Regions from separate parts of the Pantoea sp. C1E2 genome, predicted to be linked through region 2. Evidence: predicted binding sites of a transcription regulator. Region 2 holds the regulator's gene; each other region holds the start of a gene.
What was found. Region 2 encodes CRP, which controls carbon source genes, mostly activating them, when cyclic AMP is high. Its sites were predicted from a motif close to ATGTGANNNNNNTCACAT; they were not measured.

Region 1 (8,073 bases), 3.1 Mb from region 2:
AGCATACGTGGCCGCAGTGCCTTGTATTTTGATTTTCGACAATTTTTGCCGAATCTTTAATCTTATTTGGTGCTATTTTTCGCCGGATGTAAATCTGCACACAGCTGTTTGGCTGCCAGCAGGATGCGTGGACCCGGTCGACTGAGCCAGTCATCGTTAATGGCAATCACCGGCACCGCCAGCTGTGGCTGCCAGAATTTCACGATATTCGCGGCTTGCACAGGGTCACCGCCGATCACAATCGCCTGAGGATGACGTGCTAATACTTGCTCACGACTCACCTGCGGCCAGCTGACACGGCTGTCGGCAAAGATGTTTTTGCCACCGCACAGCGTGATCACCTCGTTTTGCAGCGTATTGCGTGAGGCTGTAAACAGCGGCTGCTGGCCGAACTGCAGAAACAGTGGAATCGGCGTGCGCTGTTGATACTGTTTACGCAGATCATCCTCTTGCTGACGTAATGCCTTTGCGGCAGCTTCTGCCTGCTGAGGTTGCGGACTCCACTGTTTGAGGTCAGCTAACGCATCGATCATTTGATCAATGGTTTGTGGATCGATCCACTCAACCTTAACGCCTAAACGTTGCAGTTGGTCGATCTGCCGTTGGGGATTACCGCCGCGCCAGGCCAGCACCACATCCGGTTGCAGTTGCAGGATGCGCTCGACTTTGATGCCCTGCCAGTTTGCCACCTGCTCAAGCTGGTTGGCCTGCGCCGGGAAATCCGAATAAGCACTGACCGCGACCGGCGTAATACCTGCTGCAAAAGCCAGTTCGGTGAGGTGTGGCGATAGGGTGATAACGCGCGGTACCGCAGCAATCAGGCTATTGCTGAGCAGCAATAGCCCTAACAACCAATACTTAGCCACGCGCCAGCTGTGCCAGCAGGTTTTCAACCATCAGTGACGATTGTTTAGCGGCAACGACGAGGAACTCATCAAAGCTCAGGTGGGATTCTTTATCTGCGACATCAGAAATCGCGCGCACCACCACGAACGGCACCTTGAACTGATGGCAAACATGACCGATGGCGGTAGCTTCCATCTCCACGGCGATCGCCTGTGGGAAGGTGGTGCGAATACGTGCCAGTGGTTCAGCACCGTTGATAAAAGCATCCCCGCTGACCACTAATCCGCGCACCGCGTTGAGATCCAGCTGCTTAATCACGTGCTCAGCAACGGCGATCAGTTTTTCATCCGCCACAAAGGCTGCCGGGCAACCGGCCATCTGGCCAGGTTCGTAACCAAATGCGGTGACGTCGGCGTCGTGATAACGCACTTCATCGGAGACCACAATATCGCCCACTTTCAGTGAAGCGGCCAGGCCACCCGCTGAACCGGTGTTGATCACTAGATCGGGTTTGCACAGCTCCAGCAACAGGGTCGTGCCGAGCGCCGCCGCGGTTTTACCGATGCCTGATTTCAGCAGAGCAACCTCAACACCGTTCAGCGTGCCGGTATAAATTTCACAACCAGCCAGCGTCAGCGTCTGACGGTTTTCAATTTTGTCACGCAGCAGAGTGACTTCCTGCTCCATCGCGCCAATAATGCCTGCTTTCATAAAGAATCTCGCTGTAGTTATGGATGTAAAGCTTAAAAGTGAGGCATAGTCTACCATGGCTGGCAGAGGATGAATTCACCAAAAAATAAGGGGTAATGATGGCGCCGATCAATTTCAAAAATAAGATCAGTTTCACCCGACCTTATACCAGCCGCAAAGATCCCGAGGGTGAATACTATATTACGCGGCACTTTGAGAGTGACCGTGGCCGTATCATCAATTCTGCCGCGATCCGCCGTCTGCAACAAAAGACGCAGGTATTTCCACTGGAGCGTAATGCTGCGGTGCGTTCACGTCTGACCCACTCGCTGGAAGTGCAGCAAACCGGGCGCTACATCACCAAAGAGATCCTGCAAAACCTGAAAACGCAGGGCGGCGGGCTGGCGAATTATGGACTGGATGAATTTGAAGGCGCGTTTGAGAGCCTGATTGAAATGGCCTGCCTGCTGCATGATGTGGGCAATCCGCCGTTTGGTCACTTTGGTGAAGCCGCCATCAATGACTGGTTTGACGATAATCTGCCTCTTGAATTGGTGGACCCGCTGGTGGCGGGCGTGGCGGATGAACATCAGCGCGCGGATTTTGACCAGCTAAATGCAATGATTCGTCAGGATTTGTGCCACTTCGAAGGCAACGCGCAGGCAATTCGTCTGGTGCATACGCTGCTGCAACTCAATCTTAGCTACGCGCAGGTCGCCTGTATTTTAAAATACACCGCACCGGCATGGTGGCAGGGCGATAAGCCGGAAGAATTTAGCGTGCTGATGAAGAAGCCGGGCTTTTATTTGTCCGAGCGTGAGTATGTGGCTGACTTACGCGCAGCTACCGATATTAAAGAGCACCATCGCTATCCACTCACCTGGATTATGGAAGCTGCTGACGATATCTCATACTGTATTGCCGATTTAGATGACGCCGTCGAAAAAGATATTTTTGATGTTGAAACCTTATATAACGCTCTGCTCAAAGCCTGGGGTACGGTAAATAGTGGCGATGCGTTCAGTCGCACGGTGAGCGAGGCATGGAAAGAAGCGAATCAGAAAAAACGCCGCAGCCTGAGCGATCAATTTTTTATGTCGTTACGGGTTAACGTACAAAATGTGTTGGTCAGCCATGCCGTGCGCCGTTTTGTCGATAATCTCCCGGCTATTTTTGAAGGTGACTTTAATCATGCACTGCTGGAAGATGACGGCGATGAAGGCCGTTTGCTGAAATTATTTAAAACCGTGGCGCGTCAGCAGGTATTTAATCACCCGGAAGTTGAGCAGCTCGAATTACAAGGCTATCGGGTCATTAAAGGGCTGCTGGAAATCTATCAGTCATTGATGTTGCTGGATTATGAACAATTTACTACGCTGATGAACGACGACTTTCTGCCAAAATATCCGATTGAAACACGACTGTTTCATAAGCTTTCAGGAAAGCATCGAAAAGCTTATCAGCAGCAGATGCGAGCACTGATTGTCGAGCATAAATATCAACGCTTGTTGTGGGAGCGTTATTACCGTTCACGGTTGATTCAGGACTATATCAGCGGGATGACAGACAATTATGCATGGGATGAGTATCGTCGTTTGATGGCGGTGGAATAAGCTGAGTTTTGTAAAGATGAAGAATAAATTTTTACCTTTACCCAAAACTTCATTAGGAACTTCGCGCTAAAAACTTAATCTCATCATCACGACCACAGCAATGGTCTGGCCGTAAATCTTAGAGAGACACAGACAAATGAAAAAAAGCACATTAATGTTAAGTGCGCTGGCGCTTAGTCTGGGCATGGCATTAAGCCCTGTTAGTTTCGCGGCGGAAACCGCTTCCTCCTCGAACCAGCAGCTGCCTAGCCTGGCGCCCATGCTGGAAAAAGTGATGCCTTCCGTGGTGAGTATTAGTGTTGAAGGCAGCACCACGGTGAAAACCCCGCGCATGCCGCAGCAATTCCAGCAATTCTTTGGTGATAACTCGCCATTCTGCCAGGACGGATCGCCATTCCAAAGCTCGCCAATGTGCCAGAGCGGCGGTGACGGCAGCCAGGGCGGTGACAATAGCGGAGCCAACACCCAACAGCAAAAATTCCGTGCGCTCGGTTCGGGCGTGGTGATCAATGCTGATAAAGGTTATGTCGTCACTAACAACCATGTGGTGGATAACGCCACCAAAATTCAGGTGCAGCTGAGCGATGGCCGTCGTTACGATGCTAAAGTGATTGGCAAAGATCCTCAGTCTGATATCGCCCTGATTCAACTGCAGGACGCGAAAAACCTGACGGCGATTAAGATCGCTGACTCCGATGACTTACGCGTCGGTGATTACACGGTCGCGATCGGTAACCCTTACGGACTCGGCGAAACGGTGACCTCCGGTATCGTTTCTGCACTGGGACGTAGCGGCCTCAACGTCGAGAATTACGAGAACTTTATCCAGACCGATGCCGCGATCAACCGCGGTAACTCCGGTGGTGCGCTGGTTAATCTGAACGGTGAGCTCATCGGGATTAATACCGCGATTCTGGCGCCGGATGGCGGCAACATCGGTATCGGCTTTGCTATCCCAAGTGCGATGGTGAAAAACCTGACGGCGCAGATGATTGAGTACGGCCAGGTGAAACGCGGCGAGCTGGGGATTATGGGTACCGAGTTGAATTCCGAACTGGCGAAAGCGATGAAAGTCGATGCCCAGCGCGGTGCCTTTGTCAGCCAGGTTCTGCCTAATTCGGCAGCGGCCAAAGCGGGCGTGAAAGCCGGTGATGTCGTGGTATCGATGAATGGTAAAGCGCTAACCAGTTTTGCTGCGCTGCGAGCTGAAGTCGGCTCACTGCCGGTCGGCACCAAACTGCAGTTGGGTCTGTTGCGTGACGGTAAACCAGTGACTATCACAGTTGAACTGCAGCAGAGTTCGCAGGAAAAAGTGCAGTCCGCCACCATCTACACCGGTATTGAAGGTGCTGACCTGAGCAATATCGACAGCAACGGCCAGAAAGGCGTGCGCGTGGATAATGTGAAGGCAGGCAGTGCAGCGGCGCGAATTGGTCTGAAGAAAGGTGACGTGATTATGGGCGTTAACCAGCAGGCGATTGCCAACCTCGGTGAACTGCGCAAAATCCTCGATACCAAACCGTCCGTGCTGGCCTTGAACGTGCAGCGTGGCGACAGCAGCCTTTATCTGCTGATGCAATAAATCTTAGACGATTCAACGCAGGCGAGCTTCGGCTCGCCTTTTTTGTTTTTATGCAGCACGACTCGCTAGCATCAGCACCACTTTAACGTGGTCCATATTGTGCAGATGTCAGTTTCGCAATGTGACGCCTACCGCAATTCCCGCATTCTCTATCCGGCTATGTGCAGTTGCACAATGTCAGGCGTGCGTGGGATGCGTATTCTGTCAATTCTTCCCTTTCTCTGGAGTGATTGATGGCCACCTATCATCTCGATGCGCGACTGGCTCAGGATATTGTTGCCCGCACCATGCAAATTATTGACAGTAATGTCAACGTGATGGATGCACGCGGCCGCATTATTGGCAGCGGCGATCGTGAGCGTATTGGCGAATTGCACGAAGGTGCGTTGCTGGTGTTATCGCAGGGGAGGGTGGTGAACATTGATGAAGCCGTGGCGAAACATCTGCATGGTGTGCGGCCCGGCATCAATTTGCCCTTACGCATTGATGGCGACATTGTCGGGGTGATCGGTTTGACCGGGCAACCGACGGCACTGCGCCACTACGGTGAACTGGTGTGTATGACCGCCGAAATGATGCTGGAACAGGCGCGGCTGTTACACATGCTGGCGCAAGACAGTCGTTTGCGCGAGGAACTGGTACTGAACCTGATCCGTAGCGATACGCTTTCACCTGCGCTGAGCGAGTGGGCGCAGCGCCTGGGCATCGATCTCAATCAGCCGCGCGTGGTGGCGGTGGTGGAGGTGGACAGCGGTCAGCTTGGCGTTGACAGCGCCATGTCGGAATTGCAGCAGTTGCAAACACTGCTGACGACGCCGGATCGTGACAACCTGATTGCCATCGTCTCACTCACCGAAATGGTGGTGTTGAAACCGGCGCTTAACGCCCACGGCCGTTACGATCAAGACGATCACCGCCGTCGCGTGGATCAGTTATTACAGCGTATGAAAGAGAGTGGCCAGGTGCGGATGCGCATCGCGCTGGGTAATTTCTTTACTGGTCCCGGCAGCATTGCGCGTTCCTACCGCACGGCGCGCACCACGATGATGGTGGGTAAACAGCGCATGCCGGAGCAGCGCAGCTTCTTCTATCAGGATTTGGTGCTGCCGGTGCTACTGGATAGCCTGCGCGGTGGCTGGCAAGCCAATGAACTGGCGCGTCCGTTGGCAAAACTCAAAGCCAATGATAATAATGGATTACTGCGCCGTACGCTGGTGGCGTGGTTCAGTCATAACGTCCAACCGAGCGCCACGGCACGCGCGCTGTTTATCCATCGTAATACGCTCGAATATCGCCTTAACCGCATCTCTGAGCTAACCGGATTAAACCTCGGGAATTTTGACGATCGACTGCTGCTGTATGTGGCATTGCAACTGGATGAACAGAGCTGACCCGCATCGTGGTCTGGAGAGAAAGATGCCCCGATTGAAAGTGCCTCTGGTCTGGCTGCTGGCCGGTTGGCTTGTGACCGCAACCTGCCAGGCTCAAGCCGTTTCGCTGGCCTTTATATCCGGCGAGGAGCTGCAACTTACGCGAGCCGAACTGCAGAATCATCAGGCTGCGCCGCAGACGGAACAGGCGTGGCAACAACTCAAACAGGCGGCCGATCGCGCGCTTAAACAGCCAAACCCCAGCGTGACGCAGAAAGGGATGTTACCTCCCAGCGGTTCCCGCCATGATTATCTCAGCCTGAGCGCCTACTGGTGGCCGGATCCCGCTAAGCCGAATGGCTTGCCTTGGGTGCGCCGCGATGGCGAGGTCAACCCGGCGAGTAAAAACGACCAAAGCGATGGTGTGCGTCTGGCCCGTTTCACTGCGGATGTGCAGGTTTTGGCACTTGCCTGGTACTTTTCCGGCGACACCCGTTATGCAGCGAAAGCCCAATCGATGATTCGCAGCTGGTTTATCGATCCAGCTACCCGCATGAATCCCAACCTTAATTTTGCTCAGGGCGTGCCGGGTAAGGCACAGGGCCGACATACTGGCGTGCTGGATGGGCGTTACTTTGCCACGCGCGTGGTGGATGCACTGCAGCTACTGCAAGATTCGCCCGGCTGGCACCAACAGGATCAGGTTGCATTACACGCATGGTTTAGCGATTACCTTGACTGGCTACTGCACAGTAAGCTGGCACAAGGCGAGCGTGATGCACCTAATAATCATGGCAGCTGGTATGCCGCACAGGTGGCGGGCATTGCGTGGTATTTGCATCAACCTCAGGTGATTAAGCAGATGGTGATATTAGCTCAGGATAAAATAGCCGGGCAAATTCGTGCGGACGGAACGCAGCCAATGGAACTGGCACGCACACGCTCGTTCCATTACAGCTATTTCAATTTGCAGGCACTGACAAACGTCGCGCAACTGGCGCAGCGCAGTGGAACCGGCGATCTCTGGCATTATCATCAGCAGAGCGGTTCATTGTTGAGTGCGCTGGATTATATGGCTCCTTTTAGCGATGACAGCAAAATCTGGCCATGGAAAAACCGCGATCGTGTCAGTCTGCGCTTGATTCCACTGCTCTCGCTTGCGGATAGCAGCCTGAATAGCGACCGCTACCAGCGATGGATCCACCGCGCGATTGAAATGCATTCGGCGGCCAATATCAGCGCAGCAGAAGCGCGAGGTGCGGAAAGAGAAGCACTGCGTGATATTTGGTTGTTATCGCGGCCACCCACGCATCTGTGATGGTCAGATTACATTCGAGGCTGTGTGCTGTTGAGCATTAAACCCATCGACGCCCTGTGTGCAGCATCGGCATCGCCAATCATGATCGCTTCGTAAATCTTGCGGTGTTCATCCAGAAAAATATCCTGCGCGCTGGAGGGCCAGGTGAAGAAGCACTTAAAGATGGTTTCAAGCAGATTACCAAACGGGATGTAAAAACAGTTGTCCGTGGAGTGAAAGATCAGACGATGAAAGGCGCTATCCACCTCCAGCCAGCGAGCAAGATCGAAGGAGCTTGCGGCGCAAACGGCGATCATTTCGCGGAATAACACTGAAAGTTCAGTGCGTTGTGACTGTGTAGCGTGTAACGCAGCCAGCCTGGCGGCCTGCGGTTCAATGGCCTCACGAAATGCCAGAAACTGTTGATACATCTCTGCTGTTGATTCGATGCCCTTCATCCATTCCAGCAGTTGCACATCAAGCAGATTCCAGTACGTGCGGTCACGTACATGCGTGCCGAGTTTGGGGCGCGATTCCAATAATCCTTTCGAAGATAATAGTTTGAGTGCTTCACGCACGGCAGTTCGGCTGACGCCAAAGTGGCTGCACAGCTCGACTTCGCTGGGCAGAACATCACCGGCCTTAAGCGTTCCAGATAGAATTTTTTGCGCGAGG
Region 2 (8,073 bases):
TTACGTCTGGCACAACGACACGGTGCTGAAAAATCGTCTCGATATTCATGATGAAGCGCAACTGCGTAAAGCGGAGTTGGCGTTTAGCGCGGCACGTCTGGCGACACTGGAACTCGGCCCGAGCAGCACCGGTATGCCGTGGTTGTGCCATATTCACCGCACGCTGTTTCAGGATCTCTACAGCTGGGCGGGGGAGCTGCGCAGCATTGATATCTGGCGCGACGAAACACCCTATTGCCATTGCGAATACATCGAGAAAGAGGGTAATGCGCTGATGAGCGCGCTGGAAGATGAGCAACAGCTGACAAACCTGACGCAGGATGAGTTTGTCGCGCGGCTTGCGCATTATTACTGTGAGATCTTCGTATTGCATCCGTTCCGCGCGGGCAATGGCCGCACGCAGCGCATTTTCTTCGAACAGCTGGCGCTGCATGCCGGCTACCTGCTGACGTGGGACAAACTGGAGCGAGAGACTTGGCGTACCGCGTTGTTTAACGGTGTATCGGGGGATTTAGCACCGCTAACGGCGCAGTTTGCGAAAGTGGTGAGCCCTGCACGCTAAAATGCGTAGAATAGCGGCGGTTTGACTGGCCTGAGGGCACTATGCTGCTGTTAATTGATAACTACGACTCCTTCACCTGGAATCTCTACCAGTACTTCTGTGAGCTGGGCGCAGAAGTGCGCGTGGTGCGTAACGATGCCATCACGCTTGCGGAGATGGAGACGCTGCCACTCACCCATTTGGTGATTTCCCCCGGCCCCTGTACGCCGGATCAGTCCGGTGTTTCTCTTGACGCCATCCGCCATTTTGCCGGACGCTTGCCGATTCTCGGTGTCTGCCTCGGCCATCAGGCGATTGCGCAAGCCTACGGTGCACAGGTCGTGCGTGCACGTCAGGTGATGCATGGCAAAACCTCTGTTATCCAGCACACTCATCAAGGCGTATTTCGCGACCTTAATAATCCGCTCACCGTCACGCGCTATCATTCACTGATTGTGGCGCGCGATACGCTGCCCGCAGAATTCGAAGTGACAGCCTGGAGCCTGCGTGATGGCGAGCCCGATGAGATCATGGGCTTCCGCCACCGCACTTTGCCGCTGGAAGGGGTGCAGTTCCATCCTGAGAGTATCCTCAGCGAGCAGGGCCATCAGCTATTGGCTAATTTCCTCAACGCGTAACTTATGTTTGCCTTCGTGTGATTTTTTATGCATATTTTGTGATTATAATTTCACTTCAGCTCAATAAATAACCCAATGAGGTCGGCAATGGCAGCGGAAAAACTAGCGGTAACCCGGGAAACGTTCGATAACGTGATTTTGCCTGTTTATGCACCAGCGCAGTTCGTGCCGGTTAAAGGCAAGGGCAGCCGAGTCTGGGATCAGCAGGGCAGAGAGTATATCGACTTCTCCGGCGGCATCGCGGTGACTGCTTTGGGCCATTGCCATCCGGCGCTGGTGGAAACGCTGAAAACGCAGGGCGAAACCTTGTGGCATACCAGCAACGTGTTCACCAATGAACCGGCGCTGCGTCTGGCTAGTAAACTGATTGCCGCGACCTTTGCCGATCGCGTGTTCTTTGGTAACTCCGGCGCGGAAGCCAACGAAGCTGCTTTCAAGCTGGCACGCTATTACGCCTGCAAAAAACACAGCCCGTTTAAAAGCAAAATCATTGCCTTCCACAATGCGTTCCACGGACGTACCTTGTTTACCGTTTCCGTCGGCGGCCAGCCGAAATACTCCGATGGCTTTGGTCCCAAACCGGCGGATATCGTGCATGTGCCGTTTAACGATCTGGATGCGGTGAAAGCGGTGATTGATGATCATACCTGCGCCATTGTCGTCGAGCCGATTCAGGGCGAAGGTGGCGTGGTGGCGGCGACGCAGGAATTTATGCAGGGCCTGCGTGCACTGTGTGATGAGCACAACGCGCTGCTGGTGCTGGATGAAGTGCAGAGCGGCATGGGTCGTAGCGGTAAGCTGTTCAGCTACGAACATTACGGCATCAAGCCAGACATCATCACCACCGCGAAAGCGCTGGGCGGCGGATTCCCGGTGAGCGCGATGCTGACCACCAATGAAATCGCTTCAGTGATGGCGCCCGGCGTGCACGGCACCACCTACGGCGGCAATCCGCTGGCCTGTGCGATTGCCGAAACCGCACTGGACATCATCAACACCCCTGAAGTGCTGGGTGGTGTGGAAGCCCGTCGTCAGCAGTTCGTTGAAGCGCTGCAGGCGATCGACAGCAAATACGATCTGTTCAGTGAGATTCGGGGCAAAGGTTTGCTGATTGGGGCAGCGCTGAAACCGCAGCACGCCAGCAAGGCGCGCGACATTCTCAACGCATCAGCCGCAGAAGGATTGATGATCCTGACCGCCGGCACCGATGTGATTCGTTTCGTGCCGTCATTGGTGATCGAACCGACCGATATCGAAGAAGGCATGGCGCGTTTCGCCAAAGCCATTGAGAAAGTGCTGGCTGCCTGATTAGCTTTTCGGGCGCAGTACTTTGAGCCAGCTGCCATGATGTGGCCGCTGGCTCCACGCCATTGAAGAGATGGTGTGCATGACGTTCAGATGTTGCAGAATCCGCTTCACATGCTGTTCCACAATCGTCACCGGCCCCTCATTCAGATTCTCCGGCGCTTCCAGAATATTGCTGTCATTGCCTGGTCCGTCATAGGCTAGTCGCTGCTGACAGCGCTGCAGCGCAATTTCACAGGATTGCAGATAACGCTCCGCCAGTTTGGGCGTCAGCATGGTGTGCTCACGCGCCAGAATCGTCATTGCGTTGAGATGCTCAACGATAAACTGACTGTGCGTCACCCACATGCGCATATCTTTCAGGTACTGCGCATTAAAGCCCGGCTCGCTGGATGCCTGATTCAGGGAGTTAAACAGCGCATTGTGCGCCTGATTAACCTTCATGCGTTGATACGCCAGCTTTTCGGGGGATTGCTCCGGCCCCAGCAGCATTCTTAGCGCTTCCTGATAGGCATCCAGTGCATCATGTGCGTTGCTGCGCAGCAAGCCACTCTGCCACTGCGGCCATAGCCAAATCATGCCGGCAAAGGCGATCAGGCAGCCCATCAGTGTGTCCATCATGCGCGGTAACAGGAACTGCGCGCCGTTCAGCGACAGCAGCTGCAGCGAATACACTGCCGTCACGGTAAAGCCAATCATCGACCAGCCGTAATACTTGCGCGTCACCAGATAGCTGGCGAGGGTGATGGCCAGCATAAACAGCAAGGTGATCGATTCGGGCACCGCCAGCTGCAGCGAACCGGCCGCGATCAGCAATCCGGCAAAGGTGCCCAACGCACGGTGCTGAATGCGTACCCGTGTGGCGCTGTAGCCATTCTGGCTGACGAACATAATGGTCATCAGAATCCAGTAGGGCTTGGGAATATTGAAGAACAGCGCCAGCGCACTGCCAAACATCAGCATCACCGAGATACGCGCGGCGGTGCGCAATGCGGCGGATTTCAGCGACAGATAGCTGCGCAGCGCCGGAAACAGCGGCAAACGGCGCTGGCGATCGGCCATCAGGTCACGGGTGTACAACGGCTTCTGGGTGCGCAGCACGCGAGCGATACGGCTGAAGTGGTAATAGCAGAAGTTACCCACCGGATTATCGGGGTTTTGACGCGCAATCTTCTCCAGCGCACCGAGCTGCTTCTCCATGTGAAAACGATCGGGCAACTGATGATAGAGAATGGCATCGGCCAGCAGACGCAGGCGCGCAGAGATAGTTTTCGCATTCCAGCGGATCACCGCTTCGGCGTGACTCTGTTCCACCAGCTTCTGCACCTCTTCCGGCTGGTGCAGGCTCACCGAGATGTGTTCCTGCAAATCCAGCGCCACCTGGAACGCGCGCGTCAGGCGTTTGTGGCTGTTATCACGACTGGCCGACAGCATATGCATTTGCTGATAACAGGTGGTGATCAGATCAACGGCTTTTTGCTGGCGTGCCAGCAGCGGTGGTAATGCCTTTTCCGGATCGGTGAGCTGCGTCAGCAGGGTATATTTGGCATCGCAGTAATCCGCCAATTCCCGATACAGCAGGCTAAGGGTTTCACGCATCGGCTGCTCTTTCCACAGCCAGAACCAGAACCAGTTAAACAGGCCGTACCATAGCGTGCCACCGATATACAGTAGCGGCGGCACCCACATGGGCATGCGTCCAACCAGGCTGAGGCTAAAGATGGCGGCAATCAGTGTGGCGGGCAGCAAGCGACCGTGCAGTGGGCTGATTTCGCCGGTCACGCCTATCAGCAGCGGCAGCACGAATAGGATCAGCGGTAAAGGAATCGCGTCACTGGTGAGAAATTGGATCAAAAAGCTGGCGGTGGCAAACAGGGAGCCGCCGACAATCAGGCGTTTGAAGAAGCGTTTATGCGGGGTATCGAGACCCGCCATGTTGCAGCAGGCAGGCACTAAGGAGAACAGCAGGCCTTTTTGCAGATCGCCAAACAGCCAGCCAAGAGCCACAGGCAGGCACAGCACCAGCGTTTGCCGCAGTGCGTAGTTGACCTCAGGATGATAGATGATTCGGCGCCACATCAGCTCATCGCAAACAAAAACGGCGCGATGTTGCCATCACGCCGTGGGTGATAAGAAATTAGCGGGTGCCGTAGACGACGATGGTTTTACCGTGTGCGGAGATCAGGTTCTGATCTTCCAGCATTTTCAGGATACGACCCACGGTTTCGCGTGAGCAACCCACGATTTGACCAATCTCCTGACGGGTGATTTTGATTTGCATCCCGTCCGGGTGAGTCATCGCATCTGGTTGTTTAGCCAGATTAAGCAGCGTTTGCGCGATACGGCCCGTCACATCGAGGAAGGCAAGGTTGCCCACTTTTTCGGAGGTGACTTGCAGACGACGCGCCATTTGCGACGAGAGTCGCATTAAAATATCCGGGTTTACCTGAATCAGCTGACGGAATTTTTTGTAGGAAATTTCAGCCACTTCGCAGGCACTTTTCGCACGTACCCAGGCACTACGTTCCTGACCTTCTTCAAACAGGCCGAGTTCGCCGATGAAATCTCCCTGATTGAGGTAGGAGAGGATCATCTCTTTGCCTTCTTCATCTTTGATCAGTACCGCGACGGAACCTTTCACGATGTAGTACAGCGTTTCCGCTTTCTCACCCTGATGGATGAGTGTGCTTTTGGACGGATATTTGTGAATATGGCAATGGGACAGGAACCATTCGAGTGTAGGGTCTGTTTGCGGTTTGCCGAGAACCATTCGCTATTATCCTCTGTTGTAATCGTGCCCAAAATACAGGGGGCAGTTTTCCCTGTCAGGCGGTGTAATCGTAGAGCGCTTCCAGTAAAGGAAAATTATTTCCGGGTGATTCTTAAGCTACGCTTTTGATTCTTCCCGCCTTCGTCTGTTATGACGAAAATATTTTCAGCACTGTTTGTAGCACAGCTTTTGCAAGCTGTCTTCTGTTGTCTCGCTTCAGCAAAGGGCAGATGTGTCTGGATTGCTGTTTATCAAGTGAAAGCGTACTCTGGCGGCAAAACCGCCACTTCAGGAGAAAGAATAATGCAGGCACGAGTGAAATGGGTGGAAGGGCTGACCTTTCTCGGAGAATCCTCATCAGGCCATCAGGTATTAATGGACGGTAACTCGGGCGACAAAGCGCCGAGCCCGATGGAGATGGTTTTGATGGCAGCTGGCGGCTGTAGCGCGATTGACGTGGTGTCGATCCTGCAAAAGGGTCGAAATGACGTGGCTGACTGCGAGGTGAAACTCACCTCCGAGCGCCGTGAAGAAGCGCCACGTATTTTCACGCAAATCAACCTGCATTTTATCGTTAGCGGCAAGGCGCTAAGCGATAAAGCGGTCGCGCGGGCTGTCGATCTGTCGGCGGAGAAGTATTGCTCGGTGGCGATCATGCTCGGCAATAGTGTGAAAATGACGCACAGTTACGAAGTGATTGAGCGATAGCATCAGCGGGCGGCCAAACGGCCGCCGCTACAGAATTTCTGGATTATTCAATCCGTTTACCTTCAATCAGCCGCTGCACCAGTGGCGTCATGATTAACTCCATCGCCAGACCCATTTTACCGCCCGGCACCACCAACGTGTTCATATGTGAAATGAACGAGCCCTGGATCATCGCCAGCAGATAAGGGTAAGCAATGCCTTCCAGTCCACGGAAGTGAATCACCACAAAACTTTCATCGAGCGAAGGGATTTCACGTGCGGCAAACGGGTTGGAGGTGTCAACGGTCGGCACGCGCTGGAAGTTGATATGGGTGCGTGAGAACTGCGGCGTGATGAAGTTGATGTAATCCTCCATCGAACGCACCACCGAATCCATCACCGCTTCGCGCGAATGGCCTCGCTCGCCGGTGTCGCGCACCAGCTTTTGAATCCACTCCAGGTTGACGATCGGCACCACACCGACCAACAGATCGACATGCTCCGCCACGTTCTGCTGCTGCGTGACGACGCCGCCATGCAGTCCTTCATAGAACAACACATCGGTGTTTTCCGGCAACGGCTGCCAGGGCGTGAAGGTGCCGGGCACCTGATTCCAGGGCACAGCTTCATCATAGGTGTGCAGATATTTGCGCGATTCACCTAACCCGGTTTGTCCGTAATGCTTGAAGGTGTGTTCTAACAGACCGAAGTCGTTGGCTTCCGGGCCGAAATAGCTGATATGGCGGCCCAGATCGCGCGCTTTACGGATCGCCATGTCCATTTCGGGACGGGTATAGCGATGGAAGCTGTCACCTTCCAGCTCCGCAGCGTGCAAATCCAGCTGCTGAAATATTTTACGGAAGGCAACGCTGGTGGTGGTAGTACCGGCACCGCTTGAACCGGTCACGGCAATGATTGGATGCCTGGCTGACATAACAGAACTCCCTGTGAGGTCGGGCGATGAGCATTGTTACCACGAATTATCGTGCGGTGCATTAACCGCGAAATTCGCCTTTCGGCATAATGTTGACGGATTCATGCAGTTCCGACCACACCAGAACGACGTCCCCGCGTTCCAGCTGGCGGCGCACGTCGGCCACTTTCTGTTCCAGGCTGCGCTCCTGCTCACCGTAGTCGGTGCCTTCGCGCAGCACGAAGGTTTCAATCAGGTTTTCAAGCGTTGCGACTTCAAGTTCTTGCCAGGGAATAATCACGATCACACATCCAGATAAGTTGAGAGCCAGTCAGGCACACGTTGTTCCAGCCACATTTTTGGCTTCATTAACGTACCGCCGACAAAGCCAACGTGACCGCCTTTTTGCGTCAGCTGATATTCAATCGAAGGCGACAGTTGCTCCGGCTGCGGGATCACCGCATCAGTCATAAAGGGATCGTCTTTAGCATGGATGATCAGCAACGGTTTGCGCACGCCCGTGAGCAAGGGCATGGCGCTGGCACGTTGATAATAGTCGTTGGCATCCAGAAAACCGTGCGCGCGGGCGGTAATCGCATCATCAAACTCACGAATACGGCGGAATGCCCGCAGCTGGCTCAGTTCAACGGGCAACGTGCCGGGCCAGGCCAACAGTTTGCGCGTGGCATTCTGTTTCAGCTTGGTCAGCAAATAGTGCTGATAGAAACGAGAGAAGCCGGCATCGAGCTTTTCGCTGCAGGGTTCGAGCGCAAAGGGAGCCGAAATCGCGACGGCTGCATCCACAGGCACATCATTTCCCTGCATGCCCAATAAATAGGCCAGCATATTGCCACCGAGTGAAACGCCCACTGCTGCAGTAGGCACCGTGCCCCATTCGCGCTGTAGCCAGTGCAGGAAATAAGTCGCGTCTTCGGTTTCACCGGAATGATAGATGCGCTCCAGGCGATTCGGCTCGCCGCTGCAGCCACGAAAGTGCATCACCACCGCCAGCCATCCACGTGCCTGGCACGCTTGCATCAGGCCATGAGCATATGGGCTACGGAAGCTGCCTTCCAGGCCATGGAACATCACCATACGCGGCTTGTGGCGTGCCTGTGCCGGGTCTTCGCTCCACGCGAGATCGACAAAATCGCCGTCCGGCAGGTCAAGTCGCTGCCAGTGCGGGCGCAAGGTTACGCGCCGACGCAGTATGCGCGGC
Region 3 (8,073 bases), 1.9 Mb from region 2:
CCAATATTGCCAACTGCAGCGCAGAGGCGATTTGCGAGGCCGATATTATCCTTTCAATCCTGCCGCCCGAATCGGCACTCAGCTGGGCACAGCAGATGGCCCCGCTTCTGCAAGCTGCCGCACATAAGCCGCTGTATGTAGATTGCAACGCCATCAGTCCGGAAACGCTAAAGCAGGTGGCGCAGGTGATCGAAAGCACCGGCACACCCTTTGCTGACGCGGCGATTATTGGCTTGCCCCCGGGCGAGCAGAATCCTTCCGGGCCACGTTTTTGGTTTGCAGGGCCCCATGCCGACAAACTGTCGCAGTTAAGTGATTATGGATTGCGCGTACGGGTGATGAACGCTGAAAACGGTGCCGCTTCGGCATTGAAGATGGCTTACGCCGGTATCAACAAAGGTATCACTCTGCTGACCTCGGCAATGTTGATTAACGCCAGCCGCGTGGGTGCTGCGGATGCGTTACGTGAAGAGATGCAGGAGAGCCAGCAGGCTCTGCTGCAAAGAATGGCGAAAGCCACGCCGGATATGTTGCCGAAGGCCTGGCGCTGGGCGGCGGAGATGGATGAGATTGCCACGCTGAATCAGGGCGAACTGGCCACCGATCAACTCTATCGAGCACTTGGTGAAATCTGCCGCCAGCTGGCTGATGATCAACAACACGATCAACAGTTCAGCGCCCTGCTGGCGGCCTTCTTTCAGCCTGAAGCGGATAAAGCGGGTTGAGCATTCACTGGTAAACGCAGTTGCCGTTGCAGCCAGGCCGTCGCAGCGCCCTCGTCAGGATCGCAGGCATCGAGTTGCAACACCGGCCCGAGCGCCATCGGCTGCGCCGTTTCCGCCAGCTTACGCAGTTCAGGCAGGTACTCGGCACCCGGATGCCCCGGCATACGATCGGTGAGTCGTAACTGATAACGCGCCACCGCTTCATCTGGTGTGATTGAAAGCCACAGCTCCAGTACCCGGGTAACACCCGCCTGCTGCAACCCTTGCTGCAACACGTCTTTGGGCTGGAAGCCAAACCAGGCGTCAATCAGGTAAACGCAGCAGCTGGGCGCTTGTCCAACGACCTTCCAAATCGCCTGATACGCGGCACAGCCCAATTGACGGTTGCGCAGACGATCCACTGGCGCAAAGCTTGCCATAAACGGTTCTTTAAGGCTGTCCAGCGTCAGCACTGGAAAACCAAACTGTTGCGCCATGGCCCGTGTTAGCGTGCTTTTACCCGATGCAGGAATGCCGTTGACCAGCACCACGACCTTTTCTTCAGTGTGAGAAGTCATAGGATTTCTATCACCTCCGCGACGCTGCTGGCCCGGCGTAACCGCACCAGCGTTTCTTCATCCTCCAGCAGTGAAACAATCGCGCGAATGCCTTCTTCAATGTGAGCATTGCTGTCACGCGCACCGAACATAATCACGATGTCGGCTTTGTCACTGCCCTCGAACGATATCGGCTCATCCAGCAGAATCATGCTGAAGCAATCCTTGAGCACGCCGGTCTCTGGGCGCGCATGCGGAATCGCGATCCCTTCCTCAAATACATAATAAGCACCGTGCGTTAGCGTATTGGCAATCACCGCCTCTGGATACGAATCTTTCACATATCCACCGCTAACCAACGGTTGCGCGGCCAGCGCGATCACTTCACGCCAGTCCGTGGCGCTGATCCCCACCTGAATCGCATTCGCTTCTTGCAGCAGTCGTTTAATACTCATACTGCCTCCTTAAATTGACTTGCGGATGGTGTTGCGCAGTTCATCAATTTTAACGAACAGCGGATCAATTTCCTGACGAAAACGGCGGCTTTTCGCAAAGATATTTAATGCGCGATTATATTCCAGCATTAATTGTTTCTGCGTATCGACCGCCTGCGGATTAACAGCGAGCTGTTGTTCCAGCTCGCTAATTTTTCCACTGATGGTTTCTGCCTGAAGATCTATTTCTTGTGAATCCTGGCTCTTATTCTCCGAGCCCTTTTTCAAGAATCCAAACATAGCGTCTCCTGCCCCGAATGGCGCCAGGGCACCTCAGGTTTATTACATCATGAGTGAGTCGAGATTAACGGAACAGTGAAATCTTTTCTACCAGCACATTGGTTACGGCATCATTAGCGGGCACCAGGAAATTACGCACGCTGTCGTTCACCCGGCCTTTTTCAAACGTCTGCTTGCAGTTTGCCACCCACTGCACGTTCATTTCCGTGCCGACGTTCACCTTTTCGATACCGCTGCGCACGGCCAGACGCATATCTTCATCGCTCACGCCGGTGCCGCCATGCAGTACCAGAGGCGTTTTGGTGGCATCCGTGATATCCGCCAGACGCTGATGCTGAATGTGTGCCTTACCGGTATACAACCCGTGTACGGTGCCGATGGAGATGGCCAGCATATCCACGCCGGTTTCTTCGACGAAGCGTTTGGCATCATCTACGGTGGTGAAGGAAGCATCGTTCATTTCCACTTCTTTACCGTCTTCTGAGCCGCCAATCGCACCCAGTTCCGCTTCTACTGAGACGTGCAGTGGACGCGCCATATCAATTACGCGACGGGTATTGGCAATATTCTCTTCAATCGATAAATGCGAGCCGTCATACATAATTGAACTGAATCCGGCGTCCAGTGCCGTTTGAATGGCATCGAGATCTGAACAGTGATCCAAATGCAGGCACGTTGGCACATTACGACTTTCTGATAACGAGCAAATCGCATCGACTAATAATTTATGTCCGAGATATTTCGCCGTACCGGTTGAGATCTGAATCATTAATGGACTGTTGGTTTTCTCTGCTGCTTTAAAAAAGGCCGGTAACATTTCCAGGCAGTGCAAATTAAAGGAACCGAGCGCTTTAAATTCACGTTCTTTAGCCACCTGTAACAGATCGGTAAAGTTATAAAGTTTCATGAAGCTTTTCCTCGTGGGATTTAGGGGATTTTCCGTTAACAAACCAGGCGATCAGAGTGATGAAGAGAACAAACAGCGCGACGAACAACCAGTTGCCCTGGAACGCATGTCCCAATACCAGGCCGGTACTGATGACGTCAGAGTCACTGAAGGTCACACCGGTGAAACCGTAGCTTTCGAGCATCGGCACCAGAATGGCCGGCAGGAAAGTGATGAACAGGCCGTGCACAAAACCGCCGATCATTGCGCCGCGACGTCCGCCCAGCGCGTTACCAAACACGCCTGCAGTGCCACCGGCAAAGAAGTTGGTCAGCAGCCCTGGCAAAATCATCGCCAGACCAAACATTGGGAACACCAGCATGCCGACCACAGAACCCAGCGTTGTCGCCAGGAAGCCGACGATCACGGCATTCGGCGCGTAAGGGAACATCACCGGGCAGTCGAGTGCGGGCTTAGCATCCGGGACCAGGCGCATGGCGATACCGCGGAAGGCTGGCACCAGTTCGTTCAGCAGTAAACGCACGCCGCTGTACAACACGAACACGCCGGCAACAAACTGAATCGATTGCATGAAGGCATACATCAGGTAGTTCATGCCGTTGCTGTACTGACCAATAAATTCCGGACCTGCTGCCACGGCTGGGATCAGGTACATCGGCACCATTACCACTGCCATCGACAGATAGGTGTCCTGCAGGAACTTAAAGTTGTCCGGCAGTTTAAGGTCTTCCGTCGAGCGAGAACCTTTGCCCACCACTTTCGCCACTGCCGCCGTCAGCAGATAGCCGATGGTGCAGAAGTGTCCAAGTGCCACGTCGTCAGAATCCGTGATACGACGTACCACAGGTTGTGCCAGCGCAGGCATCACTACCGCCATAATGCCGCCGAAAATGCCACCGGTAAGGATCAAAGGTAAACCTGTCAGCCCCGCTTTATAGCCAATCACCGCACCGATGGTCGCCATCCACAGCAGCGCTTGCCCGGTGAGGAAGATGTATTTGAACGGCGTCAGACGCGCGATGATGATGTTGACGATAAAGATCACCAACAATGTCAGCGCCACTTCTGAGCCCAGCTCGCGGCTCGCTAACCCGGCAATGGCGGCAACGTCGGTGATATAACCCTTCATGCCAAAACCGTGGGTGAAGATGGTGTTCAGGAAGGTCAGCGTACCCACAATAATGTTGATACCCGCCATCATGATTAAGAAGCCCAACAGAGTTTTAAAGGTGCCTTCCACCACCTTACCTGCGGATTTTTTCTGCAGTAGCAGACCAATCAGGGCAATAAAGGCGATCAGAATCGATGCCTGCCCTAATAAGTCTTTTACCAGGAAGTCGATCACACTATTCATGGTTAGAAACCTTCAGATTACGTTCTTTCATAAACGCCACGATTTTTTCTTCAATTTCTGCCTTGTCGGTCAGCTTATTTAGAATAATCACCCGTTTGATTTGCTCGGGGCTGGCATCGGCATTCAGGACATCCGCAAAGGCTTTTTGGGTTAGAATCATGTCGGACTTAAAAGCATTGGCTTCTGAAATCGTGGTGTGATCAATATCCGCTTCAATTTCGAGTTTCTTTAATACGGATTTGGCGCTCATTTCAATAGCGAAACTTGAACCCAGACCACATCCACAGACACATAATATTTTCAGCATGGTGTTTTCCTCACAGAATATGCAGTTGTTTAGCGAGTTTGTAATGATGCCCTTCGGTATCAACCAGGCGTTTTTTCATGCTTATAAGATCAATCGGTATCGGTCGATTACTGCCATTAATAATCACCGCTTTGTTGCGCATCCCCGATTGAATGCAGCGCGCAACTTCACTGGCCATAATGGTGCCTTGATAAATCTCTTCACAGGTCGGGTCACCACTACGCAAGCCGTAACCGATGATAGTTTTACGAATACGTACACCAATCAGCGGTTCAATCTGTTTAATTAAGGTATCTATTGCTCCCTGAAAGCCCGGTGAATATTCACGCGTGTAACCTTCAGAGCAGAGAATCACTACGCTGTTCTGCGCGGCAAGGCGCTGTTTGATGCGGTCTGCCAGCTCCTGCGGCGGAATCTGACACTCTGGAATCAGTGCGAAGTCAGCATTCGATTTAATCGCCGATTGCAGCGTCAACTCGCCACAATAGCCACCGAGTAGTTCCACCATAAATACGCGACCGGTTAACGCGCGGCCGGTATTTCTTAATTTCGAGACTTCTTTTAATACCTGCTCACAGGCGGTGGAAAAACCAATGGTGTAGTCACTGCCGAAAACGTCATTATCAATGGTCATGCCCACGCCAAAGCAATTCACGCCAAATTCACTCAACGTATGCAGGAATTGTAATGAGCCATCACCCCCGGCCATGATTAATACATCGATACGCAGCACTTTGAGGTGTTTAGTGATAATTTCATATTCCGGACGAATTAATTTCCTTGTAGTTCTCCCTGACTGCATAACCGGAATAGAAGTGATGGCGTAATCCACCAAATCACGCTGCGATATTTCCTGATGACGATTTTCCAGTAATCCCGGAATGCCGCCATTAAATAACACCATATTCGCCTGCGTCATGCGTGATAATTGAAACACGAAGTTATTGATTCCGGTTACATCGCCACCGCTGATCACTATGCCAATTCTCATTGTCATCCATCCGTATGCTGTGCGTCTGACATCCATTCTTCCGGTGAACGACTTTTCTATTTGCAATGAAGATCACATTTTCACTATGAATTTATCTGCCCGGATCATTGACACCGTCCCTGAAACTTAATTTTATGTGATATATATCACATTGGATATTTAGAGCACTAATCTATAAAGTCATTAAAATCATTTAGTTAAATTTATTTTGCACTGTAAAATGCACAGGCCGTTTAATCGCTTCGCCAGCTTCATTTCTTTCGATCCGAATTGTGATTGCCCACGCATTTTTATAGGAACGCAGACGTTTCCCCACGAAAGATAAAGGGATAATGATTCAGTGCGTTATTTCTTGATCAGTGCCGATGAATGATTGACGTCACGTTTATCTGGCTGTCCAATATCGCAGCAAATAAATGACGAAGAAGAGAAATTATGACCAACTCGCAGGAGATGTTGCGTCAGCTCGCTGGCATAGTGGGCGACAAACAGGTATTGACCCACGCCGATGACAAAGCCAGGTACACCAAAGGATTTCGTGTGGGCCGAGGCGAAGCGTTGGCGGTGGTGCTGCCGCTAAGCGTGCAGCATCTGTGGCAAACACTAGAAGTCTGCGTGGCACAGGGTGCCATTATTTTGATGCAAGCCTCGAATACCGGCGTGACCGGCGGGTCAACCCCGGATGGCAATGATTACGATCGCGACGTGGTCATCATCAGCACTCGCCTGCTTAAGGGTGTACAGGTGATCGATCAGGCGCGCCAGGTGATCGCCTTCCCCGGCACTACACTGACCGAACTGGAACAGACGCTGCAACCGTTGGGACGCGAACCGCACTCGGTGATTGGTTCCAGCTGCATTGGCGCGTCAGTGGTTGGCGGTATCTGCAATAACTCTGGCGGTTCACTGATTCGCCGGGGCCCTGCATTTACCGAGAAATCACTGTTTGCCCGCATTCATGACGATGGTCGCCTGGAAATGGTGAATCATCTGGGTATCGATTTGGGTGAAACACCCGAAGCGATGCTTAAGAATTTGGTTGAGCAACAGTATCAGACCGGCGATCAACCCGACTGGCAGGGCAAAATCTGGGCCGAAGATTACGCCGATCGCCTGCGGGATGTCACCGCCGACTCCCCTTCACGCTTCAACGGCGATCTGCGTTACCTGCACGACAGTTCCGGCAGCGCAGGCAAGGTGGTGGTATTTGCGGTGCGTTTGCCCACTTTTGAAGCCAGCGCGGGCAGCGATACCTTCTATATTGGCACTCACGATGAAAGAGAGTTGGTAGCACTGCGCCGATTTCTCCTCACCGAAATGTCCGAACTGCCGTTGCAGGCCGAATACATTCATCGCAACGCGTTCGATTTAACCGTGCGCTACGCCAAACATATGTATCTGGCGATTCGTAAACTCGGCCCGCAGGCTATTCCTAAGATGATGGGAAATAAAGCGAAATGGGATGTGCGTGTCAGTCATCTCCCTTTCCTGCCGCGTAATTTTGTTGATCGGGCACTGCAATGTTTTAACCAGTTGACGCCGAGCTTTATCGCCCCGCGCATCATGGCCTACCGCGATGAGTATCAACACCATCTGATGATCAAGGTCGATGCGCAGCAGACCCGCGAGTTGCAGACGTTGTTGCAACGATTCTTTGCTGAGAAGAACGGCGGCTTTTTCCATTGCAACGCACGCGAAGCCGCGGATGCCTTCCTGGTGCGTTTTGGCGTGGGCGGGTGCACCATCTCTTATTGTGATGCGCTAGGTTACAACCCGAATGAGCGTCTGGTGGCGTTTGACGTGGCGTTGCGTCGCAATGACGATGACTGGCGAATCACCCTTCCGGAGCATCTGGCGGCACAGGTACAAGTCGACTCCTGCTGCGGACACTTTTTCTGTTATGTGAATCATCAGGATTATGTGCTGAAGGAAGGGGTGGATGCGAAGGCGTTTAAAGAGGCGGTGAAAGTCTATCTTGAACAGCGCGGTGCGAAATATCCGGCTGAGCATAATGTCGGACATCTCTATCAGGCGTCGTGTGAGCACGTGGCCCACTGGAAGCAGTTGGATCCGACCAATAGCTGCAATCCCGGCGTAGGAAAGACCAGCAAGAAGAAGTATTGGGCGTAAAGGCATAACCTAAAACCGTCTCATCTTCTCAGTGGTTACGCATCCTGCCCCCTTTCCAGAAACAGGATGCGCAACCTTACTTGTCTGGCATGCAGAACGAATTACTTTGCGTACGCCTCGGTGGAAAGGGTCAGCGTCACATCATCGCTTACGGCTGGTACATACTTATCCAGTTTGAAGTCCGAACGTTTGATCACGCCTGTAGCATCAAAACCAATCGCCTGCTTCTTCACCATCGGGTGCATGCCCTGCTGATTCAGTGTGGCGTGCAGCGTGATCGGTTTAGTAATGCCTTTCAGTGTCAGATTGCCTTCCACATCAAACTTGTTATCGCCCTTCGCCACCACTTTGGTGCTGTGGAAAACGGCTGAGGGATATTTGGCGGTATT
Region 4 (8,073 bases), 1.7 Mb from region 2:
ATCGGTAGCATCGGGCGCCAGTGACAGCACGCGAACCTGCATCGCCAGCCCAATCATCATCATTGCCATGCCCCAGAAAATACACAGCAGCGAAATAGCAGCAGGACGCACGGCGGCAAACAGCAAAAGGCCCATACTCAACGTGATGATGCTAATCGCCGCCAGTAACATCGCAGAAGGGAATTTGTTGCCCAACGTACTGAACAGCACGCTGCCAATAATCCCGGCGGAACCGAACAGCAACAGTAGCAACGTCGTGAAATTCTCATCCGCGTTAGCCACCACCTGCATAAAAGGTTCGATGTAGCTGTAAGCGGTGTAGTGCGCGGTGACCACCAGCGTGACCAGAATGTACATCGCCACCAGCGCCGGACGGCGGAACAGCATCGGCACGCTGCTCAGTGAGCCGGTGTGTTCACTCGGCAGGCGCGGCAATATCCGCACTAACAAAATCAATAGCACCAACGCTGACAAACCGATCATGCCGAAAGTAGTACGCCAGCCGAGATATTGCCCAACGATACGACCAATCGGTACGCCCAGTACCATTGCCAGCGCCGTACCGGTTGCCAGCATGCTCAGCGCCTGGGTTTTCTTGCCCGCGGGCGCAACACGAATCGCCAGTGAAGCGGTGATCGACCAGAACACTGCGTGCGCCAGGGCGATACCGATGCGTGAAATCACCAGTGAGGTGAAATCCCATGCCACAGACGAGAGCACATGGCTGCCGATAAACAGAATGAACAGCACCGATAGCAGAAAACGTCGTTCGATATTACGCGTCAGCAGCATTAACGGCAGTGATAACAGCGCAACGACCCACGCATAAATGGTCAGCATAATGCCGACATCGGCGGTTTTCATGGCGTAACTCGCCGCAATATCCGACAGCAGGCCAACAGGCACAAATTCAGTGGTATTAAAAACAAAAGCGGCAATGGCCAACAGCACAACGCGTAGCCAGGCTGTTTTACGAGAGACGGTAGTAGATTGCATGGGGTTCAAATGATCTGACAGCGAGTGAGGGGGTGAAACGCACCCGGTTAAGTGACCTGCATCACAAATTGGGGCTATTGTGGAGCATTAATGAGCGGATTAAAACCTTCAGGACCGTTTTTATTACTGATTATTTTTTATCGCTAAACGCCGGGTTAATAGCCTGAGGTTATTATCAATTCTTGCTTTTTGTCTGAGGGGTGATAGCGAGAAAAAACAATCATGGCGTAGCGCTTTGAGATCCAGTGATGATTAAGTCGGCTGTTTCTATATTAGAACGATTTGACAGCCGTACTTAACAAAACCCCTTAAGCGCTAATCCATTGTCAGACCAGCATTATCAGAGTTGCACCATATGTTTTAGCGCCACGCTATGCTGAGTGGTCAGGCTTTTTTTTACCGCCACCGGGCAGCAATGTTCACACCCCATAGCACTGGAATAAAATTTACGCGCTTGTTGTATGGCGGCGGTGGGTGTGTAGAAAGTCCCGAGAAAGCGCCGTGCACTATCAGAAGGGATGAATGGGCAGCCTGTTGCATGTACCACATGGTTGTCGTTATAGCCTGCATGCTTATCGACGTAATAATAGAGTTGCATCTAACGTCCTCATTGCTGTGAAAAAAGAAAATCTAACTATTGTTGGAATAAAAAGGATTATAGCGACGAATTGTCGTTTTGTTTTAAGTGGGACTGATTGATCGCCCGATTCTGTGGGCTTTAGGGAGACGCGGGGCGCATCGGCCCCGTCGTTTAGATGAAAGGTATTACAGTTTTCGGCACTGTAAACGCCAGCCAACAACCAAGGCCAGCAACAGCAGCACACTGATGAACAGCGTTACGCCCGGCCAGCCATAGCTGTGCCAGAACACGCCGCCTAACGTACCCGCTACGCTGGAACCTACGTAATAGCTGAACAGATAGAGTGACGAGGCCTGGCCTTTGGCACGGCGTGCGCGTGGACCAATCCAGCCGCTGGCAACGGAGTGCGCGGCAAAAAAGCCCGCCGTAAACAGCATCATACCGGGCAGTATCAGCCAGAGAGAATTAAAGGCGGTGAGCAATAACCCAGCCAGCATAATGGCGGTAGCGCTAATCATCACCGGACCACGACCAAAGCGACTGGTCATCGCGCCCGCTTTGGGTGAGCTCCACGATCCGGTCAGATACACCACCGACAGCAGTCCCACTACCGCCTGGCTCAGCGACCAGGGTGCGCTTAACAAACGATAGCCGATGTAGTTAAACAGCGTCACAAACGCGCCCATCAGCAGAAAACCTTCAGCGAACAGGAAGGGTAATCCTTTATCACGCCAGTGCAGGCGGAAGTTGATGAATAAACTGCGCGGGCGCAACGAGGCGGGACGGAAATGACGTGACGCCGGTAAAATCTTCCAGAACATCAACGCGCCGGCCAGCGAGAAGCAACCTATCACCCCAACCGCCACACGCCAGGAGAAGAAATCGGTCAGCACGCCGGTGAGCAAGCGTCCGCTCATACCGCCAATGGAATTGCCGCTGATGTACAGACCCATCGAGAAGGCAATCACGCGGGGATGGATCTCCTCGCTTAAATAGGTCATACCGACCGCCGCCACGCCGCTGAGAGACAGACCAATCAACGCACGCATCATCAGAATGCCTTGCCAACTCGTCATGGTGGCGGAAATCAGCGTGCAAATGGCGGCAAGCATCAAAGCCGTCACCATCACGGATTTGCGCCCAATAGCATCGGATAGCGGACCGGTCACCAGCAAGCCCAGCGCCATCAATCCGGTTGAGAGTGATAATGAAATACTGCTTTCGGCGGGAGAGACGCCAAACTGCTGTGACAGCACGGGCAGAATCGGCTGCACACAATACAGCAGCGCGAAGGTGGCCAATCCAGCGGAAAATAATGCCAGCGTGACGCGCATAAACTGCGGCGATCCACGCTCAATCCACTCTGAGGGGGCTACGGTTGAAGCAGGCTTAGCGGACAACTCGTCTTCATGAATTGTCACTGCCTGGGAAGAGCGACTCACGGAATATCCTTAGATGAGAAACGGTCTGATAACTTTAGGAAAGTGAGATTAGGTTGTACAATATATTAATAATCTCAAATGAGACGTTTAAGATATGAATGTCGAGTTGCGCCATTTACGCTATTTCGTTGCCGTTGCCGAGGAACTGCATTTTGGTCGCGCAGCACAGCGATTGAATATTTCCCAACCGCCGCTCAGCCAGCAGATTCAGCAGCTGGAGCAAGAGATCGGCGCGCAGCTGTTTACCCGAACTAATCGCAGCGTGCAGATCACGGCTGCCGGTCAGCTGTTTTTACAGGATGCGCGCACCATTCTGCTGCAGGTTGAGCAAGCTGCCAGTCGGGCGGCTCGCGTACATAGCGGACAGGAAGGAGAGCTACGCATTGGCTTTACCTCTTCCGCTCCCTTCACCGGCCTGGTCTCCGATGCGCTGTATCAATTTCGTCAGCGTTGGCCGGAAGTGCACATCTCGATGCAGGAAAATAACACCCGCCAGCAGCTGGCACCGTTGCATGAAGGTCGGCTGGATTTGGGTGTGATGCGCAATACGCCATTGCCGAGCGATTTACAGCATCGGGTGCTGCTGCGCGAGCCGTTGTGTGCGCTGGTGCATTGGGCACATCCGCTGGCAGATGCTGAGTCGATCTCCATTCAGACACTGGCCAACGAGCCCTTCGTGTTTTTTGATCCGCAGGGTGGTACGGCGCTGTACGGTGAAACACTGGCGCTGCTGCACCGTTATCAAATCAAACCCTTTATTACGCAGGAAGTGGGTGAAGCGATGACGATACTCGGTCTGGTCGCAACCGGATTGGGTGTTTCCATTCTGCCAGCTTCATTTCGACGTGCGCGACTGGCCGATGTGGTGTGGATTCCCTTGCAGGAGCACGATGCCATTTCTGAAGTCTGGCTGGTCTGGTCAGCCACGCGTGAACCCAGTGCGCAAATGCACAATATGATGCAGTTGATGCTGCAGAATGCCGAAATTTGAATCACCCGGTGAATAATGGCCCGATCTTTATGTGCGATAAATCACATTTCTAATCAAATATTTGACGCTGCCTGCCAATCTGCATCACCATAGCTGCTGTTTATTTAGAAGCGCGAAAATATCCGGGAGCAGGGCGTGAATCTGGACAGTCAGCCTGGCCACATTGACCAAATAAAACAGACCAACGCAGGTGTGGTTTACCGACTGATTGACCTATACGGCCCGATTTCGCGTATTGAGCTTTCTAAACGTGCCCAGCTGGCACCCGCCAGTATCACCAAAATCGTGCGTGAAATGCTCGATGCGCATCTGGTGCAGGAAACCGAGTTTCAGGATCCAGGCAGCCGTGGTCGTCCGGCCATTGGCTTGATTCTCGACACCTTCGCCTGGCACTACCTGGCTATTCGCATTCAACCGGGCCAGATCACGCTGACGCTGCGCGATCTCAGTAGCCGGGCACTGCAGGAAGATCGTTTGCCCCTGCCTGCCAGCGCTGACCAACCATTGCTGCAAACGCTGCAGAATATGGTCAATGACTTCTTCGTCCGCCATCAGAATAAACTTGAACGTCTCACCGCGATTGCCATCACCTTGCCCGGTTTGATCAATGCGGCTTCCGGTGTGGTGCATCGCATGCCGGGGTACGACGTGCAGGAAATGCCTCTAGGTGAAACGCTCTCCACGCTCACGGGTTTACCGGTATTTGTTCAACATGACATCTCCGCCTGGACGCTGGCTGAAGCGCTGTTTGGTGCCTCGCGCGGTGCGCAGGATGTGATTCAAATTGTGATTGATGAAACGGTAGGCGCGGGCGTGATCAGCGGGGGACAGCTGTTGCATAAACGTGGCCGCGCGCTGGTTGAAATTGGCCATACGCAGATCGATCCTTATGGTCAGCAGTGTTACTGCGGCAATCATGGCTGTCTGGAAACCGTAGCCAGCACCGGAAGTTTATTGCAACTGGCGGCCCAGCGTTTATCTTCACAACCCGACAGTTTGCTGCATCGGGAACCCCTGACCATCGCCAGTTTATGCGCAGCCGCACAGCAGGGCGATCGGCTGGCGCGTGACGTGATTGCCGGTGTTGGCCATCACGTGGGTCGCATGTTGGCAATGATGGTGAATATCTTCAATCCACAACAAATCCTTATTGGTTCACCGCTTAATCAAGCCGCTGATGTGCTGTTTCCTGCCGTCAGCAGCACCATTCGTCAGCAGGCGTTACCCGCATACAGCAATGAGATTCAGCTCGCACCCACCAGCCTCAGCGATCCGGGTACTCACGGTGCCGCCGCGCTGATCAAAGACTCCCTTTACAGCGGCCATTTGCTGGTAAAACTGTTGCAAGGCTAATCACTGCTCGCCTTAAGTTTGCGCTAACGCAATCTGCCGTCAGAGACATTTCCTTAAACTGCCTTCTTCGCAGGTTACACATCGCTCTAACGAAGGAGGAATAAGGTGAAAACAATCTTTGTCACCGGTACCGACACCGCGGTGGGTAAAACCGTCGTGTCACGCGCGCTGCTGCAGTGTTTCGCCAAAGCGGGCCTCTGTGCAGCGGGCTTTAAACCTGTTGCCAAAAGTGCACAGCACACACCCGACGGGTTGCGTAATAAAGATGCTCTGCTGTTGCAGCAGGCATCGGGTCTTGAACTGCCGTACCAGGCGGTGAATCCCATCACGCTGGAAGAAGATGAAATCAGCACCAGCGCATCCGCGCGCATTGATTATTCATTGCTGAGCCGCAGCCTTGAGCAGTTACAAAGCCGCGCCGCGCGGGTGGTAGTGGAAGGAACCGGGGGTTGGCGCAGTCTGATGAATGATCTGCAACCGTTGTCCAGCTGGGTTCAACAGGAACAGCTGCCGGTTGTGCTGGTGGTGGGCATCAAAGAAGGTTGCATTAGTCATGCTTTACTGACCGCCGAGACTATCGCTCGTGATGGGTTGCCTTTAGTGGGATGGGTCGCCAACCGCATTAACCCAGGACTGGCTCATTACGCTGAAATCATTGATGTTCTGCGTGAAAAGCTGGGCGCACCGCTGTTGGGTGAGTTGCCTTATCTGCCGCGTGCCGAGCAGCGTGAGCTGAGTGGCTATCTGGATATTTCCCTGCTGGATGAGGCTTTGATGCACATTGACAGTGCACAGCCTGCGGCGTGATGAAACGAAGTGATGCAAACAGTCGGTGGCTGAATCTAAGGTTTCGGATTCAGCATCCGATTTTGCTCTGCTTAAATCAGCTTTTTATCATGAGGTTATAAATTTTTTCCTGAATGTGAGTGCCAATGGCGTGAATCATGCATCAGCCATGCTGATGAATATTCTGCCGGAGCATACACATGTCGCACTCCCCTAAAGGTTTATTGTATGGGCTTGAAGCCCGTATTGGCCCTGTTCCCGCCTTTTTCGCTGCGTTGCAGCACGTCCTTGCCAGCGTGGTGGGGATCATTACCCCGCCGCTGATTATTGGCTCAATCCTTGGATTGCAGGCTTACATTCCGTATCTGATTAGCATGTCTTTGCTGGTTTCGGGTTTAGGGACGTTTTTGCAGGCGCGCCGCTTTATGGGTGTTGGGGCGGGCATGATTTGCCTGCAAGGCACCAGCTTTGCTTTTCTCGGTGTCATCTTATCCGGTGGATTGATGGTGAAAGCGCAGGGCGGTTCACCGGAAGCGATCATGGCGATGATCATGGGATGCAACTTTGTGGCCGCGTTTATCCCGATGCTAATCAGCCGCTGTGTGGTGCCGCTGCGGAAAGTGCTGACGCCCGTGGTGACCGGCACGGTGATTACCTTGATCGGTATCAGCCTGATTAAAGTCAGCATCACCGATTGGGCAGGCGGTCATAACGCCGCTGACTTTGGCGCTCCGGGCAATCTGGCGCTGGGCGCGCTGACACTGCTGGTGATCATTGTGCTCAACCGTTCCCAAAATCGCTGGATGCGCCTGGTTGCGGTGGTGGCAGGCATCGCCGTGGGTTGTCTGGCGGCGGCACTGACCGGCCATCTGCCCATTAAACCGATGGCCACCAGTCACTGGTTGGTTTTGCCTTCATTTTTCCGCTTTGGCTTTGATTTTAGCTGGAGCATTTTCGTGCCGATTGCCCTGGTGTCGGTGATTTGTGTGATTGAGGCAGTAGGGGATTTGACGGCGAACTGCCTGATCTCGCAGCAACCGATTGAGGGCGAGGGTTTCCAGCGTCGTTTGCAGGGCGGCATTCTGGCAGATGGTATTAGCTGCTTGTTCGCTGCGATGTTTTCGGCATTCCCCAACACTACTTTTGCGCAAAACAACGGTGTGATTCAGATGACCGGCGTGGCCAGCCGTTATGTTGGCATGGTGATTGGCGTGATGCTGTTGCTGTTAGGTGTGTTTCCGGTGATCGGGAATGTGCTGCAGCAGATTCCCGCGCCGGTACTCGGCGGCGCCACTCTGGTGATGTTTGGCAGTGTGGTGGCGGCAGGCATTCGTGTAATGACGCAATCCCCGTTGGGCCGCCGTGAGATGTTGATCGTTGCGGTGTCATTTGGCATTGGCTTAGGTGTAGAAGCTGTGCCTGAGGTGTTGAAGCAGTTGCCACCGTTAGTGAGTAATCTGTTTGGTCATGCGGTGACCACGGGTGGCATTCTGGCGATGCTGTTGAATATCGTGCTGCCATCGGAACGGGGTGATGAGCGGGTGATCAATGCGGTGAAGGAAAATCACTGATTTGAGTTTGTGCGTGCGTTGGGGAGATGGGGATTTAAACCACTGGCTGTGAGTCGGTGCGTACGTCGGAAGAGATGGGGATTTAAACCGCTGGCTGTGAGTCGGTGCGTACGTCGGAAGAGGCGGCAGATCGTAAAGACGCCGTAAACCGTCCCTGGGGCTCGGCCCGCGCCATCCCTGGCGCAGGACGCTTTACTCCTCTGCCGCCTCTTCCAACGTTTCAGCGGTTGTGCAGTTTGATTGTGAGTCTGGGCATGAGTTGATTGTAAACCGCTGGCTGTGAGTCGGTGCATACGTCGGAAGAGGCGGCAGATCGTAAAGACGCCATAAACCATCCCTGGGGCTCGGCCCGCG

Region 1: the regulator CRP is predicted to act here: its motif matches at 4,851-4,868, upstream of ACXI0A_RS05240 (CdaR family transcriptional regulator).
Region 3: the regulator CRP is predicted to act here: its motif matches at 5,689-5,706, upstream of ACXI0A_RS10995 (6-phosphofructokinase).
Region 4: the regulator CRP is predicted to act here: its motif matches at 4,039-4,056, upstream of mlc (sugar metabolism global transcriptional regulator Mlc).

The regions. Positions count from the first base shown of each region.
Region 1 covers NZ_JBSZHT010000002.1:1,100,130-1,108,202, forward strand. The annotation lists gene btuF (vitamin B12 ABC transporter substrate-binding protein BtuF) at 63-866, opposite strand; gene mtnN (5'-methylthioadenosine/S-adenosylhomocysteine nucleosidase) at 859-1,557, opposite strand; gene dgt (dGTPase) at 1,656-3,149, shown strand; gene degP (serine endoprotease DegP) at 3,286-4,731, shown strand; gene ACXI0A_RS05240 (CdaR family transcriptional regulator) at 4,965-6,122, shown strand; gene ACXI0A_RS05245 (alginate lyase family protein) at 6,148-7,419, shown strand; gene ACXI0A_RS05250 (GntR family transcriptional regulator) at 7,428-8,073, opposite strand, start outside.
Region 2 covers NZ_JBSZHT010000002.1:4,177,467-4,185,539, reverse strand. The annotation lists gene ACXI0A_RS19980 (putative adenosine monophosphate-protein transferase Fic) at 1-562, shown strand, start outside; gene ACXI0A_RS19975 (aminodeoxychorismate synthase component II) at 604-1,179, shown strand; gene argD (bifunctional acetylornithine/succinyldiaminopimelate transaminase) at 1,267-2,487, shown strand; gene ACXI0A_RS19965 (YccS/YhfK family putative transporter) at 2,488-4,563, opposite strand; gene crp (cAMP-activated global transcriptional regulator CRP) at 4,622-5,254, opposite strand; gene ACXI0A_RS19955 (OsmC family protein) at 5,558-5,962, shown strand; gene ACXI0A_RS19950 (phosphoribulokinase) at 6,006-6,875, opposite strand; gene ACXI0A_RS19945 (YheU family protein) at 6,937-7,155, opposite strand; gene ACXI0A_RS19940 (hydrolase) at 7,158-8,073, opposite strand, start outside.
Region 3 covers NZ_JBSZHT010000002.1:2,255,913-2,263,985, reverse strand. The annotation lists gene ACXI0A_RS11030 (DUF1932 domain-containing protein) at 1-725, shown strand, start outside; gene ACXI0A_RS11025 (P-loop nucleotide/nucleoside kinase family protein) at 698-1,282, opposite strand; gene ACXI0A_RS11020 (PTS sugar transporter subunit IIA) at 1,279-1,716, opposite strand; gene ACXI0A_RS11015 (hypothetical protein) at 1,726-1,995, opposite strand; gene ACXI0A_RS11010 (class II fructose-bisphosphate aldolase) at 2,060-2,902, opposite strand; gene ACXI0A_RS11005 (PTS sugar transporter subunit IIC) at 2,889-4,256, opposite strand; gene ACXI0A_RS11000 (PTS sugar transporter subunit IIB) at 4,249-4,563, opposite strand; gene ACXI0A_RS10995 (6-phosphofructokinase) at 4,574-5,554, opposite strand; gene dld (D-lactate dehydrogenase) at 5,990-7,684, shown strand; gene ACXI0A_RS10985 (YceI family protein) at 7,786-8,073, opposite strand, start outside.
Region 4 covers NZ_JBSZHT010000002.1:2,468,783-2,476,855, reverse strand. The annotation lists gene ACXI0A_RS11945 (sugar transporter) at 1-996, opposite strand, end outside; gene ACXI0A_RS11940 (hypothetical protein) at 1,337-1,594, opposite strand; gene ACXI0A_RS11935 (MFS transporter) at 1,762-3,018, opposite strand; gene ACXI0A_RS11930 (LysR substrate-binding domain-containing protein) at 3,113-4,009, shown strand; gene mlc (sugar metabolism global transcriptional regulator Mlc) at 4,145-5,362, shown strand; gene bioD (dethiobiotin synthase) at 5,468-6,169, shown strand; gene ACXI0A_RS11915 (solute carrier family 23 protein) at 6,349-7,719, shown strand.